Regions from separate parts of the Alteromonas sp. PRIM-21 genome, predicted to be linked through region 3. Evidence: predicted binding sites of a transcription regulator. Region 3 holds the regulator's gene; each other region holds the start of a gene.
What was found. The regulator MetJ, encoded in region 3, represses methionine synthesis genes. The targets are predictions, from matches to a motif close to TAGACGTCTAGACGTCTA.
Positions count from the first base shown of each region.

Region 1: the regulator MetJ is predicted to act here: its motif matches at 1,647-1,664, upstream of msrA (peptide-methionine (S)-S-oxide reductase MsrA).
Region 2: the regulator MetJ is predicted to act here: its motif matches at 1,086-1,103, upstream of serA (phosphoglycerate dehydrogenase).
Region 4: the regulator MetJ is predicted to act here: its motif matches at 1,534-1,551, upstream of metA (homoserine O-acetyltransferase MetA).

Region 1 is NZ_JADOEK010000011.1:129,160-132,342, reverse strand. It holds gene IW644_RS15585 (sodium-dependent transporter) at 1-40, opposite strand, end outside; gene IW644_RS15580 (SDR family NAD(P)-dependent oxidoreductase) at 371-1,096, opposite strand; gene IW644_RS15575 (thiol-disulfide oxidoreductase DCC family protein) at 1,086-1,481, opposite strand; gene msrA (peptide-methionine (S)-S-oxide reductase MsrA) at 1,741-2,286, shown strand; gene IW644_RS15565 (hypothetical protein) at 2,391-3,183, opposite strand, start outside.
Region 2 is NZ_JADOEK010000002.1:403,801-406,983, reverse strand. It holds gene IW644_RS06140 (5-formyltetrahydrofolate cyclo-ligase) at 1-253, shown strand, start outside; gene rpiA (ribose-5-phosphate isomerase RpiA) at 343-999, shown strand; gene serA (phosphoglycerate dehydrogenase) at 1,334-2,563, shown strand; gene IW644_RS06125 (DUF481 domain-containing protein) at 2,781-3,183, opposite strand, start outside.
Region 3 is NZ_JADOEK010000013.1:47,628-50,810, reverse strand. It holds gene IW644_RS16695 (malic enzyme-like NAD(P)-binding protein) at 523-1,758, shown strand; gene metJ (met regulon transcriptional regulator MetJ) at 1,846-2,178, opposite strand; gene metF (methylenetetrahydrofolate reductase) at 2,339-3,183, shown strand, end outside.
Region 4 is NZ_JADOEK010000001.1:132,600-135,782, reverse strand. It holds gene IW644_RS00535 (homocysteine S-methyltransferase family protein) at 1-527, opposite strand, end outside; gene metA (homoserine O-acetyltransferase MetA) at 531-1,469, opposite strand; gene IW644_RS00525 (DUF2802 domain-containing protein) at 1,592-2,026, opposite strand; gene IW644_RS00520 (chemotaxis protein CheW) at 2,086-2,577, opposite strand; gene IW644_RS00515 (chemotaxis protein CheW) at 2,595-3,183, opposite strand, start outside.

The DNA of each region.
Region 1 (3,183 bases), on a different contig from region 3:
AACCTATGCGCGATCCGAACTGTTCTCTGGCCCCGCTCATATCCATTCCTCTTGTTGAGTTATTGTTATAACAGTTCGCTTGTCACGCCTTGCGACATACAAATTAGCCTTGTATAAAACAATCACTTTTTTGCACTCACAATTTGTACTTGTTGTTCGTTCTTGATTCTCGTCGGAATCAAGCCGAGCGAACTGGTATTATTTATTATTAGGATGGCGTTTGTTGTTATGACTCACGTGTGGCGTCAACGCGTTGTATTGCTACCTCTATGGGCGTATCAATACGCTGCACCATTCCCAAAATAGCATGGTAACAGCAGTGAAATAAAAAGTCTTGATGTTGAACTTGCTGAAACGATGATAGACCGTATCACCAAGTTACCACTTCACCATTCCAGTCAATAAAATGGCAAGCTTGGTCCCGATCAAGCGCTGAAAGGTGGTGAACAAGTTGTTTGGCAGTAAACTCTGGTGTAAAGAGTTTTTTAGCGGCTACATTTTTTTGGAATGGCTTCGACAGTCCTGTATCAACAGTACCTGGGTGGTAGCATACCAGCATGACGTCTTTTAATCTGCGCTTGTACTCTACCGATGCTGTTTTAACAAACATATTGAGCGCGGCTTTCGATGCACGGTAGCCATACCATCCGCCAAGCCCGTTGTCTGATATGCTCCCTACTCTCGCGCTTAGGCAAACAAGGGTAGACCCTTCTTTACTCATAACATTGACCAAATGCTTAAGCCATATAGAGGGAATAATGCTGTTTGTCGCAAAGTACGCTGTCAGGGCTTCCTCACTGACATCTTCTAAGCGTTTTTCGGGGTGAATACCATCGTTTTCGTTATGCAAAAAACCGGTTGTTATTACTACCGTATTTAACACAACGCCTTGCTCAGCGAGTTGTTTTACAAAGCCGCTAATGTGCTTATCATCCTGTTCAGAAATTTGATGATACGAAACATTCTCTAGGTTGTTACTTTCAGATGCAGCTGCACGACTTATTGCAAACACCTTTGCGCCTGCACTGCGATATTGTTCTATAAGCGCAGACGCTATACCGCCAGATGCGCCCACTATAAGTACGTTATTTTCCATTCGGCTCTCCTGGTACACAGCGGTCGCACTGGCGTTTTTTTCCCGTTAAAAGGTAAGAAATGGTATATCTATGTTTTGCGAATACATTGTAGAAAGCATCGGCGGCATAACGAATAACAGGCCAGCGAAGCGGAGCATAAATCCAGCCCATACCTACTGCCTTCCACGCTTCATGGGTAACATCAAGTCCGGTAATTAGGGTGCCATCCTCGCGAAGTCCGTGAATTCTGGCGTTAAGCGCATGCCAATCCATGGCAGGATAGCGAGTTGCAAAATCAGGGGCCTGGATGTCGACCAGGGTGAGTTTGTTATGCTTGTCTCTTTTGCGTAAATGACGCATTTCGGCTATGCACAAGGGGCAATAACCATCATAAAAAATAATCACTTCTACCTACCTCTGCCACATAAGACACTTATCGCTTAAAAGACGATTTCGCCCATGCAAACATGGAAAAAACAAAGAATACATCGCGTTTGCCGCGCACTATGAGTGCTCTTATCGTGTGCAGTTTAAAACCGTTTTAAGCCGTCGCACGTTATTCTTATTTAATATTCGTTTATACGATAAAAAAACACGCTTGGATGACTTGTGTTGTGACCTAGGGGCACCCACACTACAAGCAAAGATTAAGAGAGGTTTTATTATGGCAAATTTACAAGTGGCCACTTTAGCAGGCGGATGCTTCTGGTGTATCGAGTCCGCGTTCAACACTGTCGAAGGCGTAGAAAAAGCAATTTCTGGCTATGCTGGAGGTGAAAAAGCCGATCCAACCTATGAAGAGGTATGTACGGGAAGCACTGGTCATGCAGAAGTGGTACAAGTAACCTTTGATGCAGACAACATCAGCTACCGTGAAATTCTAGAGATTTTCTTCGCGCTACATGATCCTACTCAGCTAAACAGACAGGGTAATGATGTGGGTACTCAGTATCGCAGCGCAATTTTCTATCACGACGATGCACAAAAAGCGGAAGCTGAAAAAATTATTGCACAAATCACAGAAGAAGAAATTTGGCCCGACCCGGTAGTCACTGAAATAGTAGCCGTGAATAACTACTATGACGCCGAAGACTATCATCAGGATTATTTCAAAAACAATCCGCAGAACCAGTATTGCTCTATGGTGGTTGCACCTAAGCTTGCAAAATTCAAAAAGACTTTTGCTTCTCGCCTTCGCAGCGATGCATAAGTAAAGTCAGCTTTTTTAGCGGCGTTTACAGGTTGGCTAAAAACGAAAGGGTTGCTTGGTAGCAACCCTTTTTCGGTTTTAAGGTCATCTTGAGTAGATAGACGCTAATCAAACCAAACGTCATTGATTTCTATCGGAAACAGTAACGGTGCTAAATCTTCATAGCGCGTCTTATGCGCCTCACATGTCGCATTTTTCATGTAATTCTTTTCCCACGGATCGTTAATTATCCATAGCGTACTATCAATAGTGACTAACCCTTCCATTGATGAATTATCCATTGTGTACTGTTCACAACTCTGGTCACTGGCAACATCAAAAATAATGGGAATGCGCTTTGTTGGCTTGCTGCCAGTGGTATCAATTACCCATAATTCATTGTCGTTTCTTGCAGCGCCAAATAAATATGATGCGCCTGTTGAGTGCGTATATAAAGCCAAGCCATTTATGGGGTGATTACCAGAGGTAAACGAAGGAAGCTGTAGGTCTGGTTCGCTCACGGTTGCAAAATCGCTCGATGAGAAAAAGTCTTTATCGACAGACAATGTAAAGACTCGTGGCTGTCCCGCTTTGTCTTTTTCTAACGCCAAATACAAAGTGCCGTCTTCTGCCATAGTGAGGCCTTCAATGCCGTCATTGGGGAAGTTCCCTACTTCGAACTCTTTCGGAAATTGTAGTGGACGTACTTCTGACATTTCAACATCACCATTGCCCTTGCGGGTTAATTTAACCAATAGGGTTGGGTAATCTGTAGAGCCTGTATCTTCGTACTTGGTTTCACAACGAGGGCTTAAGGCGCCAGTACGGGTAGCGTCTTCTGTGACGGTATAGATGACATTAGCATCTCTAGGGTCTACCGCTAACGCTTCTAAATCTGGCCGTTCGCTTAAGTAGCCA
Region 2 (3,183 bases), on a different contig from region 3:
TATTCTTATGCCGCTAGTGGGGTTTGATGCAAGCGGAAATCGCTTGGGTATGGGTGGGGGCTATTACGACCGCACTTTAAGCTTTACACAACGCAAGTTAAATACTCAATCAGCCTTGAATCAGCATACTCCAAAATTGGTAGGTATCGCTCACGATGTGCAAGAAGTTGATGCCCTGCCCACTGCGCCGTGGGATGTACCGCTCAATGCTATAGTGACCCCTTCTCGCACACTTATATTCACTAAACCGTAATTTCACTATATCAAATTGAACCTATGAACTTATGGGTTCATGTTCACTTATAAGTTACACTTGCAAGCATAATAAGTTGGAGAGTAACCATGGATCAGAACGAAAAAAAGCAAGCCGTAGCCAAAGCAGCCATCGACTATGTTGAAGCAGACAGTATTGTCGGTGTGGGTACGGGCTCTACTGTCAATTTTTTCATAGAAGAACTGGGCAAAATTAAGCACAAAATTGAAGGCGCGGTTTCAAGTTCAGAGGCATCTACCGAGCGTTTGAAAGCCTTGGGCATCGAAGTCTTCGAGTTAAATGAAGTTAGCAACCTTTCAGTTTACATTGACGGTGCCGACGAAGTCACTGAACACAAACATATGATTAAAGGCGGCGGCGCAGCTCTGACACGCGAGAAGATTGTCGCGGGTGCTGCTACCACGTTCGTTTGTATTGTAGATGAAAGTAAGCGCGTGCCTGTTTTAGGTGACTTCCCACTTCCTGTAGAAGTTATTCCTATGGCTCGCTCTTTTGTCGCTCGCGAACTGGTAAAACTAGGTGGCGACCCCGAGTACAGACAAGGCGTTATAACAGATAACGGTAACGTTATTTTAGATGTTCACAATCTTGAAATACTAAACCCACGTGAGTTAGAGCAAAAGATAAATAATATTCCGGGCGTAGTAACTAACGGTATTTTTGCGCTACGTGGCGCAGATATAGTGTTAAGTGCAACCGACAATGGTGTTGAAACCTTCAAGTGATACGGGCGGCTTAACCGCCCCTAATCTAGCGTTTTGTTGAAAAGCTAAGCGAAATACTGCTTTTAACTTAGCGTGTTTTCTGTTAATTTCCGTTTAGACGTCTAGATGTCTTAATTAATACTATTTTACAGCTAGATGTTTATGTTGCTTAAGGTTATGAACCTTTATTATTAAAGCAATTAGCGTAACTAAAACGCTAGATAGCAGGCGCTAAACTAAGGCTTTGTTGCAAATAAGGTAGTGCATCTTTAGATGTTAGCTACTTAAAATTTATGAGAGCCTATGGTTGGCACTGCCAGCAACCCCAATTAAATCAGCGAGAGATAGCGAGTTCATGAGCAAAGTTTCATTAGAGAAGGATAAAATCCGAATTTTGTTGTTAGAAGGTGTACACCAAAGTGCTTTGGAAACACTACAAAGCAATGGGTATAGCAACATTGAATTTCTCAAAACCTCTCTTCCTGAAGATGAGTTAATTGAGAAGATTAAAGACGCCCACTTTGTTGGTATTCGTTCACGTACACAGATTACCGAGAAAGTAGTTGATGCGGCACAAAAGCTTGTTGCTATTGGTTGTTTCTGCATTGGTACTAACCAGGTTAACCTTGAAGCTACGCAGCGCCGTGGTATTCCCGTTTTTAACGCGCCTTTTTCTAATACTCGCTCGGTTGCAGAACTTGTTCTTGGGCAAATTATTCTTTTGCTTCGCCAAGTGCCTAGCAAAAACGCCAAAGCTCACCGCGGTGAATGGGAAAAAACCGCAGTAGGTTCGTACGAAGCTCGCGGAAAAACTTTAGGTATTATCGGCTATGGCCACATAGGTACACAGCTTAGTATTCTAGCTGAGCACCTTGGTATGCGTGTTCAATTTTTCGATATCGAAGACAAACTAGTGCTGGGTAACTCAGCTCAGGTGAAGTCACTTGAAAAGCTGCTTAATACCTCTGATGTGGTATCGCTACACGTTCCTGAAACGCCGCAGACCCAAGATATGATTGGCGAAAAAGAACTGTCTCAAATGAAAAAAGGCAGCATTCTTATCAATGCCTCTCGCGGAACAGTAGTTGATATTGACGCACTGGCTAAGGCGCTGGAAAGTGGCCATCTTAACGGCGCTGCCATCGATGTTTTCCCTGTAGAGCCTAAGTCTAACACTGAAGAGTTTGAATCGCCGCTTCGCGCGTTCGACAACGTTATTCTTACTCCTCACGTAGGCGGAAGCACCCAGGAAGCGCAGGAAAACATTGGTATTGAAGTAGCGGGTAAGTTGGCAAAATACAGCGATAATGGCTCTACGTTGTCGGCGGTTAACTTCCCTGAAGTATCACTGCCTGAGCACACTGGTCGTTCGCGTTTGCTTCACGTACACAAAAACCAGCCAGGTATTCTTACGCAAATCAACAAAGCTTTTGCGGAAAAAGACATCAATATTGAAGCTCAGTATCTACAAACTAACTCTGAAATTGGTTATGTGGTAGTGGATGTTAAAGAAGATCGCGGCTATGAAGCACTAGCGGAACTTCAGCAAATTGACGGCACTATTAAGACCAGAATCCTTCATTAAACAAAACGTTTAATCAAAAACTTGCTTAATATTTAGTTAAAAAAACGCTGCAACAATGCAGCGTTTTTTGTATCTGTACTTTTGTTTCACTCAGTAACCCTTTTATGCAAGAGCCTGCTCAAACAACACTATGGCATCAGTGCAGAAAAGAATTACCTAAGCAAAACATTTAAACGCCTCAACGCACAACTGAGCAGTCAAGGCGCTTCAGTTGAGTTTAGAAGAAGTTGTAAACTAGGCTTACAGCTGTTTCTGTATCAAGTTTTTCTACGTCTTCATCAACGTTTGTGTTGTGATCCAATTTGAACGAAAGACGCATAGAAAGGTTTCCGCTGATCGTAGCAGTAAGAGCAGATTCAGCACGTGACTTCGTGTTGTCAGAACCCACTTCTGTACTCACGGTTTGCGTGAATTTAGCAGTGTCAGAAATTTTCCAAGAATACGCTGTTGACGCACGAACAATCATGCTATCAAGATTTTCATCTTCTTGTGTTTCAATGAACGAGTAACCAGGACCAATTGAATATTCTAGAGTGTGGCGATCATTCTCTAGCACTTTTTGGTTCCAACCCGCTGCTACCGTTGCTTGATAGTTAAAGTTACTAAAGCGGTCGTCTTCA
Region 3 (3,183 bases):
GATAAGTATTTTAGCCGTTAAAGCACCCGCATCTATAATACCATTACAATACACCCTCAAAATATTAAGCGGTTTAATAATAAATTTTATGAATGACAATTATAGGCTTATTTTACTGGTCTAATTAGTATGCCTCACCTACATTGATAATTGAGAATTCTGATCAGATATGTACACAGTGATTGGCTGTGTTAGAGTTGCGATCGGCACCTTGATAGTGAGCATTAATTTTATGAATAATGCTTTACTATAAAGGCTCGTGGCGCTTTTGGATATAAATGTAGGTCTAAATGTTAGTCCTAATATCAACAGCGATATGTGAGGAAAGTCAGAAAGCGTTAACGCTAGGTCTGCAGTTTCCAACGTACCACACCAGTGCTCACAACTATTTATAATCACTTTTGTCATTAGTTGGTTGTAACGCGCTTATGTTTATCTACCTATAACTACAACGATAATAAAATAGCTACAGAGCGTGAACGAAAACACCGATGAACCCTACATCTAAGGATACTTTTTTACATGTCAGATTTTAGACAACGCGCACTTGACTATCACGCCAGCCCCACACCTGGAAAAATTCGCGTAGAGCTATCTAAGCCTGCCGATAGCGTCGACGATCTTGCTCTTGCTTATAGCCCGGGTGTTGCCGAACCGGTGAGAGAAATCGCCGAAGATGCAGATAATGCCTATAAGTATACGGGTAAAGGCAACCTTATTGCTGTTATTAGTAACGGAACGGCAATTTTAGGATTAGGCAATTTAGGCCCATTAGCTTCAAAACCTGTCATGGAAGGTAAAGCGCTTCTATTTAAACGCTTTGCTGGTTTAGATGCCATTGATATTGAAGTGAAACATCGTACGACGGAAGAATTCATCAATACTGTAGCTAATATTGCTGATACGTTTGGCGGTATTAACCTAGAAGATATCAAAGCGCCGGAATGCTTTGAAATTGAGCAAGAGCTCATTAAGCGCTGTAAAATCCCAGTATTCCATGATGATCAGCACGGAACCGCTATTGTAACCGCCGCAGGTATGCTTAACGCTTTAGAGATTCAGGGCAAAAATATAGAGAACGCTAAAATTGTTTGCATGGGCGCTGGCGCAGCAGCGGTTGCCTGTATGGAGCTACTGATTAAGTGTGGTGCCCAGCGTGAGCGTATCTACATGTTAGATAGAAAAGGCGTTATCCACACTCGTCGCGAAGATTTAACTGAGCACAAGAAGCTGTTTGCTAACAACACTGATAAGCGCACCCTTGAAGATGTAATGGAAGGCGCAGATATCTTTGTCGGTGTATCAGGCCCTGATGTTTTACCTCCAGAAGCGCTTTCTTTGATGGCTGACAATCCAATTGTATTTGCATGCTCTAACCCTGACCCAGAGATAAAGCCTGAACTCGCTCACGAAGTACGTAAAGACCTAATTATGGCTACTGGGCGCTCAGACTACCCTAACCAGGTAAACAACGTGCTGTGCTTTCCATTTATTTTCCGTGGCGCTCTAGACGTTCGCGCTACAGCTATTAATGACGAGATGAAAGTGGCGGCAGTTGAAGCCCTTCGTGCTATTACAAAAGAACCCGTCCCAGAGGAAGTATTAGCCGCAAGTAAAAGTGACAGCCTAACGTTTGGTAAGGATTATATTATTCCCAAGCCTATGGACCCACGTCTGTGCGAGCGTATTGCTACCGCTGTATCTAAAGCGGCTATTGAGTCGGGCGTTGCACGAGTGCCTGAAAGCCCGGAAGAATAAAGGTACATAAAAACGGCGCTGTGTTGTAGGTAATTACTTACATCCGCTAACATACAATACAGGGCCGTTTCTCTTTAATGCTAGATATCAGTCGTCTTCAGACACATCATTTTCGAAGCTTGGATCAATACCCATTTCTTCCATTATGCGCCTAGCTTCAGCCGGCACGCGATTAGGGTTGTCTTTACGCAGGTCATCGTCGTTAGGCAAAGGTTGTCCGGTAAACGCGTGTAAAAACGCTTCACACAACAGTTCCGAATTAGTGGCGTGGCGCAAATTATTGATTTGGCGGCGGGTACGCTCATCAGTAAGTGCTTTAAGCACATTAATAGGTATAGAGACAGTGACTTTTTTTACCTGCTCGCTCTTTTTCCCATGCTCTGCGTAGGGGTGAATATATTTACCGTTCCATTCTGCCATTGTACTAACTCGGTCTACTCTTTTTATATTATGAAGAGAAATTCTAAACAAGTTCACGAAAAGGTCAATTGAGCAGTGTAAACCTCTTGACGTCTAGACATATATTCTTTAATTTAGACGTCTAAACGTCTATAAGATTACACTTTTGAGAGTATAAACCATGGTTTCTTACGCACAAGGTATCGATGCATTAAACCAGTCCCTGTCGGAGCTGCGTGATATTGATGTATCTTTTGAATTCTTTCCGCCTAAAACGGAAGCCATGGAACAAACCCTGTGGAAGTCGGTTGAACGTCTAGCCCCGCTGAAGCCAAGCTATATGTCGGTTACTTACGGCGCCAATAGCGGTGAACGTGACAGAACCCACGATGTGGTAAAACGTATTCAACAGCAAACAGGCGTTGCTGCCGTTCCTCACTTAACCTGTGTCGACGCAAGCCGTGATGAATTAAAGCAAATTGCAAAAGACTACTGGGATTCTGGCATTCGCCGTATTGTCGCCCTGCGTGGCGACTTGCCTAAAGGGGTAGACAAAACAGAGATGTATGCCTCTGACTTAGTTGCCTTACTAAAAGACGTTGCCGATTTTGATATTTCAGTTGCTGCCTACCCGGAAAAACACCCTGAAGCGCCAAATGCGCAGTTCGACTTGCTAAACCTTAAACGCAAAGCTGAAGCTGGCGCTACCGAAGCGATAACCCAGTTCTTCTTCGATACGAGTGTTTACCTGCGATTTAGAGACCGTGCAGCCGCCGCGGGAGTAGACTTAGACATAGTTCCAGGAATTTTACCTGTGACTAACTACCAAACGTTAGTAAGGTTTGCTGGCTTTACGGACGTGCACGTTCCCGGCTGGTTGCACAAGATGTTCGACGGTCTTGATGCAGATGATCAAGCCACTCGTAACCTAATAGGCGCTAATATTGCCATGGACCAAGTGAAGGTACTGGCAAAAGAAGGGGTGAAGCACTTTCACTTCTACACTCTCAACCGTAGTGAACTAAG
Region 4 (3,183 bases), on a different contig from region 3:
ATGAGGGCTTCGGTAGACTCACTATAGGCCTCTACTAATTCGTCAAACGTGACATTGCGCTTACCTGGGTCATTAACATCAGGTGAAATAGAAGCGGTGCGGTTTGTTGGACCTAGCACTCCGGCTACGAAACGGGGTTTCTCAGGAGTTTTTGCGGTGAATTCATCGGCAGCTTTACGCGCTAACTTAGCCGCAGCCACATTAATATCCCGTGATTGAGCCTGCATATCATAATCGGCCATAGCGATAGTCGTCGCGTTAAAGGTATTGGTTTCTATAATATCCGCGCCAGCTTCGAAATAATCACAGTGAATCTGGTAAATAATGTCTGGCTGGGTAAGCACTAATAGGTCGTTATTACCCTTTACGTCGCAGTGCCAGTCTGCAAACTGTGTCCCGCGGTAATCTTCTTCTTCCAACTTGTGGCGTTGGATCATGGTGCCCATCGCACCGTCTAATATAAGAATGCGTTTTTTAGCGGCTTCTGTAAGCGTTGCCTGCGCGCTAGAAATTTCTCTTTGGCTCACGTGCTACCTCTTTGGCTGTGACTTTTCAGCAAGCTGACTTAAATCGTAAGGCGTGGTCTGATAGACATAATAATTCAGCCAGTTTGTAAACAATAGGCTGCCGTGCGAGCGCCACTGTACAATAGGAGACTTGGCTGGATCATCCCCTTCAAAATAATTTTTTGGCATTGCTGGGGTTTGACCCGCGGCAATATCCCGTAAGTACTCGTCTTTAAGCGTATCAGGGTCATATTCTGGATGGCCTGTTACAAACACCATTCGCTTGTCTTCTGACGCTACTATATAGGCACCCACCTCCTCAGATTCTGCCACAACGCTAAGGCCTTCGACACTGTTATACAGAGAAGTATCGATATGCCCGTAACGAGAGTGAGGGGCATGAAAAGTTGGGTCGAAGCCTCTTAAAAGCTCATTGTTCGGGTCGTTCACTTTATGTTGAAAAACACCTGAAAACTTTTCGTCTCTAATCTTTCGAGTAATACCATAAAAATGATACATAGCAGCGTGAGCAGCCCAGCACAGGTATAAAGTAGAGTTAACGTGCCGCTGTGCCCATTCCAATATTTTGGTCATGGTTTCCCAATACTTCACTTCTTCATAGTCGATGAGCGCTAGGGGTGCGCCAGTAACAATAAGGCCATCGTATTTTTTGTTCGCGACTGCTGAAAAGTCGTGGTAGAAGGCATCCATGTGTGATTGGGGAGTATTTTTTGGTGCTTGATTATCAATTCGAATCAAGTCTACGTTTATTTGCAGCGGCGTATTTGACAACAGGCGAAGCAACTGCACTTCCGTTTCTATCTTGTTCGGCATCAAATTAAGAATGCCGACTTCAAGAGGACGAATATCCTGATTGGCAGCCCTGTCCATGTCCATGGTAAAAATATTTTCACCTAGTAGTACATTCTGCGCGGGTAATTGCTCAGGAATACGAATTGGCATAGAGGACTCCAGTGATAAATTACAATACCTGTATTGTGTCTATAACTGGCGATATGTCAACATCTTTACGTCTAGACGTCTAAACGTTTCTTTTTTTAAGGCGAGCCTATCGATACAAACAACTAGCTATTTTGCTTATGCACCATCATTAACATCTCAGCTTCAGCGCGAGGAATGTCACAGGCCTCAATAATTTCATCAATACTGGCGCCTTGCTTAACTAAGTCTGCAGCACGCTGATATAAACGTAGTGAAGGGTCTTGCATTTTGAGTTCGCGAAGCTGATTTTCTATATCAGTTTGCTTTTCGTCTAGTTCTTGAAGGTGGCGAGTGATGACCAGAGTGCGTGCTTGCGCCTCGGTTTGTTGATTGTTTGCGTTGTTAGCGAGCGCCTCAATTCGCGCAATGGCCGATGCACTATTTTGCTCGCTATCGCTTAAAGCTGTACGTAACTGCTTAATGTGCGAATACAGAATACTTACAGTAACAGCAAGCACAATGATAAAACAGCACAAGATAAGTTCAATTAAGGTAGGTGCAGCAAGCTGCCATTCCATGGACGTAACCCTTGGGGAAATGTAGGCGACATAGACAATACATGCCGCCTATTCATTGTTTAGATATTGCTAAGCTCATCCCACTCTTCGTCGCTGAGCAATTTATTCAAATCGACAAGAATAAGCAGTTCGCCATCACGATTGCTAACGCCTTGGATAAATTTAGCACTTTCTTCAGTACCAACGTTAGGGGCGCTGTCGATTTCTGAAGATTTTAAGTACACCACTTCGGCGACACTATCCACTAAGATACCGACAACCTGTTCGTCAGACTCTATGATCACTATACGAGTGTTGTCTGTGATTTCCGTTGGTGGTAGCCCAAAACGCGCACGGGTATCGATGACAGTTACCACGTTACCACGCAAGTTAATAATACCAAGCACATAATCAGGCGCACCGGGTACAGGGGCTATTTCGGTATAACGCAATACTTCTTGTACTTGCATTACGTTAATACCGTACGTTTCTTCACCTAAGCGATACGTCACCCATTGAAGGACTTCATCGTTACTGTCGCTAGCGTTATTATTCATTCTTTCATCGCTCATGAACCTGGCTCCCAATACTATGGCGTCTGGTCGTTACTGCCTAAGCCTTTGTTAAGCATAGATATTAATTCTTCAACGTCAATTAACGCACACATTTTTTCTTTAACCATCCCTGCTAACCAGGGACGTTTACCTGTGGACTCGCGCCATTTTACGTCATCGGTAGTCAAATTGACCGTGTTTACAAGCTTTTCGCTTGCTAGTCCCCACGCACTCTCTCCTAACATTATAAGATATCGGTAGTTGAGCGATTGTGCGAGATTTTCGTCGTATTTTTCTGGCATTACCCATTTTGCAGAGTCAACAACACTTAGTTTAGACTCTCTGTGCAACATTACACCCATAAACCAGTCAGGTTTTCCAAATAAAGGGCCTATTTTTTCAATTTGGTGGATACCCCCTAACGAAGTTAAGGGAACCGCAAGTGTTAGCCCTGCAACCTCAAAGAATAGCGCCTGAAAGCGGAAACCGAGAGTATCCTTTAGTGGAGTTTTTAAACTCTCAGGAACACTTACCTCACTTTCTTCTTCTGCCTGAACAGGTACGTCTACGGGTGAATGCTGTTTTTCGCTATCAATCGTCTTGAAATTTTGACTTTCAATTAAC